Linked DNA regions of Persicobacter psychrovividus. The protein of the gene in region 1 interacts with the protein of each later gene in a pairwise test. Links are inferred from orthologs where the notes say so. Each region holds a gene or a part of one and is shown on either strand. Other genes may lie near its edges.

Evidence for each region. The genes of interacting proteins can lie anywhere in the genome.
Region 2: the proteins of dnaA (region 1) and dnaB interact in binary tests that used the Escherichia coli proteins (3 or more experiments, as listed by UniProt). The link is inferred for Persicobacter psychrovividus from one-to-one orthologs.

What each region holds. Positions count from the first base shown.
Region 1 is NZ_AP025292.1:2,654,558-2,657,479, forward strand. The notes cover bases 8-2,896. They hold dnaA (chromosomal replication initiator protein DnaA), read right to left. Parts: upstream 2,226-2,896; coding sequence 789-2,225; downstream 8-788. Other genes in these bases: AABK40_RS11245 (head GIN domain-containing protein), read left to right, coding at 8-566; AABK40_RS11255 (bifunctional metallophosphatase/5'-nucleotidase), read right to left, coding at 2,324-2,896. Also shown: more of AABK40_RS11245, read left to right, coding at 1-7; more of AABK40_RS11255, read right to left, coding at 2,897-2,922. UniProt on the Escherichia coli protein: Plays an essential in the initiation and regulation of chromosomal replication. Binds in an ATP-dependent fashion to the origin of replication (oriC) to initiate formation of the DNA replication initiation complex once per cell cycle.
Region 2 is NZ_AP025292.1:2,171,069-2,173,934, forward strand. What follows is about bases 8-2,840. They hold dnaB (replicative DNA helicase), read right to left. Parts: upstream 2,280-2,840; coding sequence 735-2,279; downstream 8-734. Other genes in these bases: AABK40_RS09235 (sodium:solute symporter family protein), read right to left, coding at 8-458; AABK40_RS09245 (UDP-N-acetylmuramate--L-alanine ligase), read left to right, coding at 2,606-2,840. In the rest of the region: more of AABK40_RS09235, read right to left, coding at 1-7; more of AABK40_RS09245, read left to right, coding at 2,841-2,866. UniProt on the Escherichia coli protein: The main replicative DNA helicase, it participates in initiation and elongation during chromosome replication. Travels ahead of the DNA replisome, separating dsDNA into templates for DNA synthesis.

The sequences.
Region 1 (2,922 bases):
CTTTTGAGGTGTTTATTACCCAAGGTAAAGATTGTCAAATGGTGATGGAAGGCCGTCCGCAAGACTTGGATTTAGTTAAAATCAAGACAATTGACAAAAGCCTAAGTGTTAGCATGCAAGACGGTCGCCACAAAACAAAAAAAATAACCCTCTACTTTCAAGTCAAAGATATCAACGAGGTGCAGACTTCGGGAGCTTGTAATGTGTATTCTAAAAATGTACTGAAGTCAGATAATTTGCAAGTCAGGGCGTCAGGTGCATCAAAAATGAAGCTTGAACTTAACACAAAGAACGTTGAAGTTCGCTGTTCGGGTGCAAGTAATGTCATGTTGGTGGGGACTACAGATAATTTTATAGCGAAACTTTCTGGTGCGAGCAATGTAAGAGCCAAAGATATGATTAGCAACCAAGTGCATGTTTCCATGAATGGCGCATCAAACCTTAAAATCCACGCCAATAATTCCATAGAAGGTAACTGCTTAGGTGCATCGTCTGTGAAATTTGTAGGCGATCCTCAGCGTGTCTTGGTGAATACTTCAGGCGCAGGCTCGGTACAGCGATTGTAAGGCTTTATTGGATGTTTTATTTGTCCACAGATTACTTATTCCTTGTTTTTAGTTCAAGTGTCTCGCTTGGACTAAAAATTTAATGGCCTTTGATCCAAGCGGGACGCTTGAACCAACCATTATCACGAGCCGGACTCTCGCGATAGTGGATTCATCCTAACCACAAAAAATCAAATAAAAAAGCCTGGCAATTTGCGTTGCCAGGCTTTTTTTAGGTATAAATTAACGGGAGGTCATTTTCAATTGCTTATTGACATCCTTGATTTTCTGTTTCAACTCATTGTCCTTTTCCAACATATCATTGACCGACTGCACGGCGTGAATCACTGTTGAGTGATCTCGGCCACCGAAATGATAACCGATGGACTTTAGCGAATGATTGGTATATTCCTTAGAGAAATACATGGCGATCTGCCTTGCTATCACGATTTCCTTTTTACGGGTTTTCGCTTTCAGGTCCTCCACTTTCAGTTTAAAATATTCCGCTACGGTCTTCTGAATGAAATCAATCCCTACTTCCGTTTCGATATCATGGACGATATTCTTCAGGATTTGCTTGGCCAAAGGCACATCAATGTCCTGCCGAACCAATGAAGCGTGGGCGATCAAACTGATCAGCACCCCTTCCAACTCACGGATGTTGGTATCGATCGTATGCGCCAAATATTCCAATACATCTTCAGGAATGTTGATTCCGTCTGCCTGCATTTTTTTCTGAATAATGGCAATTCTCGTTTCGAAATCTGGCGTCTGCAAATCTGCGGTCAGCCCCCATTTAAATCGAGACAACAAACGTTCCTGCAAGCCTTTCAACTCTCTTGGCGGGCAATCGGAAGTCATGATAATCTGCTTACCCGACTGATGCAAGTGGTTGAAAATATGGAAGAACATCTCCTGTGTTTTTTCCTTTCCCGAGAGAAATTGCACATCATCAATAATCAGTACATCCACCTGCAGATAGAAGTTCTGAAACTCCCGCATTTGGTTGGCCTTCAAAGCCTCAATAAACTGATTGGTGAATTTTTCAGAAGATACATACAAAACGAATTTGCCTGTAAAGTCCTCTTTCCGCAAAATCTCGTTTCCTACCGCCTGTACCAAGTGTGTTTTCCCAAGCCCAACGCCTCCGTAAAGCATCAAAGGGTTGAAAGAGGTAATCCCTGGCTTTTGTGCCACGGCAAAACCTGCCGAACGCGCCAAGCGATTACAATCGCCTTCAATGTAATTTTCGAAAGTGTAATTGGGGTTCAGGTTAGAGTTTTTCACACTCTTATCTATGGCCTGAATATAAAATGGGCTTGTATAGTTATTCTGGTTTTCGGATCCGTCTTTTTTCGGTCCTGTTTTGCTGGACTTGGAGCCGTTGGGCAAATTAACCGTGTAAGGCTGGTTGTTTTCATTACCACGATCCACGATCACCGAATACTCCAGCCGACCATTTTTACCAATCTCTTTATCGATTGCTGCACGCAACAAATAAACGAAGTGCTCTTCCAGGTATTCGTAAAAATACTGGCTCGGCACTTGAATGGTCAAAACAGTACCATTCAGACGCAACGGCACGATAGGATTAAACCAAGTGGTAAAAGCCTGTTCTGATATATTGCTTCTTACAAATTCAAGGCAGCGTTGCCAAACCGATTGCGCATCCAAATTCATTACCGAATAAAAATTAACCCGATCTTGGGAGGTTCCAAAAAGGAAACCAAAATTGATAAAAAATCCCTTAAAAAAAAAGAACTATCGATTTTCGATCACTAAAGTTGAACGTTTTTCCCGTTAATTCCACTTTTCTTTTTCTTTCGATCAAAAGTAACTTGAATTTTCCCAATCCTTACCCCTGACCAGCCCGAATGATTTATCAGTACCTCTTCGCCTTGTGGGTTTTTCACATACACTGGTGCGTCCATAAAAGTATGAGAATGGCCTCCCAGAATAATGTCGAGCCCACTGACCGCCTGCGCCACTTTTACGTCATCCATTTTTGGACCATCGTACTTATAGCCGAGGTGACTCAGACAAACCACCAAATCACAGCCTTTATCCTGGCGTAATTCCTTCACCATCTTTTGGCTTACCTTTATAGGGTCAAGGTATTTGGTTTTGCCATAGTTTTTATCCCAAACCATGCCGTCGAGCTCTACACCAAGTCCGAACACGCCAATTTTCACCCCCTGGCGCTCAAACACTTTATAAGGCTGAAAGCGATCCTTGAGAATGGTTTCGCTGAAGTCGTAATTCGAGCAGATGAATGGGAATTCTGCATATTGCAGCATGTTGCGGATGCCCTCCAGCCCGTTGTCAAATTCGTGATTCCCAAGATTTGCCGCATCATAATGCATCTTGCTCATCAGCT
Region 2 (2,866 bases), 480 kb from region 1 along the record:
GTCTGAAAAAGGGGCCAATGCAATAAAGTCGACAGGATGATAGAAGGAGCGTAAATCGTGATTCCGGCCGCCAGCCCCCGCTGAAACAAAAAGAGAAAAGCCGCCAGGGAACGTGTTTTTAAATCGAAACGCCCTTCAAGATACTCATATGCGGTGAAGACGTTCAGCTTGTAAAAGATGGGAATTGCGGTAACACAAAGGACCACCATAGCCAGTGGCATCCCGATATAAAATTGCATAAACCGCATACCGTCGGCGTAAGCCTGCCCCGGAGTAGAGAGGAAGGTGATCGCACTCGCCTGCGTGGCCATAATCGAGATCCCGACGGTCCACCACTTCAGCTCCTTATCGCCGAGTAAAAATCCCTGAATATTTTTGGCATTCTTGGTTTTCCAGATGCCATAGGTTACAATAGAAAAAATTGTCCCGATCAATACTACCCAATCCAGCCAATTCATGATACCAATGACGATAAAAGGGTAAACAACAAGACATAAAAGATAAAGATCCCAATAGTGATCAGGTAGAGGTTAGTCCAGGTACCTGCTATGGGTGGTTTAGTATCATCGGGCTGATCCCAAAAATTCATAGGGGTTGTGTTAGGTTTTAAAAAAGGTTGTTGACTGCCAAAGCAGTAAAATTCTGAAAGATCAAATTACGCAAAGCATCAGCAGGGACAAAAAAAACACGCTGAAAAAATGACTTCAGCGTGCTGGTGTTCCTGTTGGAATATCTTAGAACGGTGGATTGGCACCGTTTTCTTCTTCTGGCGGAATATAATCCGGTGTTGGTGGTGTACCCAAAGAGGAAGGATCGTTGGCCTTGGACTGAATGGTCATCACATTATTTTCAGAATCGAAAGTTGCAGTACCATCAGGTATGCGGGTCATGTTCTGAAAACCGCCCATGTCAAGGTCCTCAAATTTGGTATACTTACCGATAAAGCGCAAAGGCACCGTATCCAAAGCGCCATTACGGTGCTTGGCAATAATTACCTCTCCCGTTCCCGAAGTTGGGTTACCGGCCTCATCCTGGGTAATACCATAATACTCCGGACGGTAAAGGAACATCACCATATCGGCATCCTGCTCAATCGCTCCAGATTCACGCAAATCGGAAAGCTGCGGACGTTTATCACCTCCACGGGTTTCCACCGCACGCGACAACTGCGAGAGTGCAATAACTGGCACATTCAGTTCCTTGGCCAAGCCTTTCAGTGCACGGGAAATCGAGGAAATCTCCTGCTCACGGTTTCCGCCACTTGCGGATTTAGCATCACCGGACATCAACTGCAAATAGTCAATGATGATGATCTGAATATCATGCTGTGCCTTCAAACGACGACATTTGGCGCGAAGCTCCAAAATCGACAAGGCAGGGGTATCATCAATAAAGATCGGGGCGTTGGTCAGGCGGTTGGTACGCTCCACAAGCTGCTCCCACTCAAAATCCTGCAACATTCCTTTTTTCAGCTTCTCGGACTCCAGCTCTGCTTCAGCGGAAATCAAACGATTCACCAGCTGAACATTCGACATCTCGAGCGAGAAAATCGCTGCGGGTTTTTCAAAATCCACGGCGGCATTTCGCAGCACGGTCAATACAAAGGCCGTCTTACCCATCGCAGGACGGGCGGCAATAATCACCAAATCGGAAGGCTGCCAACCTGCCGTTACGCGGTCGAGTTGTGTCAGACCAGAAGGGACACCTGTCAGGCCATCTTTCAAGTGCTTTTTCGCTTCAAGCTCGGCAATTGCTTGCCCCATTACAGAACGCATATCGGCGACCGACTTGCGAATATTGGAGTTGGTAACCTCAAAAAGAGAGCGTTCGGTATCGTCAAGCAACTGAAATACATCACGGGTTTCATCATAGGCTTCGGTCTGAATTTTCGAAGCCACCTGAATGAGTTCCCGCTTGATCGACTGCTCGGAAATAATCCGGGCATGAAACTCCACATTGGCGGCATTGGAGGTTTTGGAAGTCAGCTTGGAGATGTATAAAGGGCCTCCCGCTTTTTCCAGATCACCATTTTTTCTCAGGCGGTTGGTCACCGTCATCAAATCTACCGGCTCTGCATCGTTAAACAGATCACGAATCGCCTTATAAACCAGCTTATGCGGTTCTTTATAGAAACTCTCCGGACGCAGGATATCGATCACATTGGTCAATGCATCTTTCTCCAACATCAACGCACCCAAAACCACTTCTTCCAGCTCCGATGCTTGTGGAGGCAATTTCCCTCCGGCCATCGTGCTCGGCACCCGTGTTTTGGTAGGCATTTTACTTTCTGCTGGTCCCCCAGTTACAGGCAAGCGAAATGCTCCGGTTCCTTTTTCTTTATTCTCAGACATATATATTCGTGATAACGGCCTATTTGATTTTCAACTGTGTCTTATAGCACTGACAATAGCCATGCCACCCTAATTTCACAATTAATAAGATCACAAATATAAGGCATCCGATCCGAGAAACAAGCATAAGGCGGGCATCAATTCTTAATTTCCGTACACAAAAGTCGTCCCTGCCCTCAGGAGGAAAGCACTGCAATCCTTGGGGCGGCTTGAATAAATTTCTATTTTTGTTCTCCTATTAAGTATCATTCCCCATGGAAAATAACAACCCACTAAAAATACACCTCATTGCAATGGGAGGGGCCATTATGCACAACCTCGCTATTGCACTAAAAAGGGCTGGGCACCTTGTCACGGGTTCCGATGACGAAATTTTTGACCCCGCACGTACCGCCCTTCAGCAGGAAGGCCTACTCCCTGACACCGAAGGCTGGAATGCCGAACGCATCAGTGAAGACCTCGACGCCATTATTCTGGGGATGCATGCCCGTTCCGATAACCCGGAGCTCCAGAAA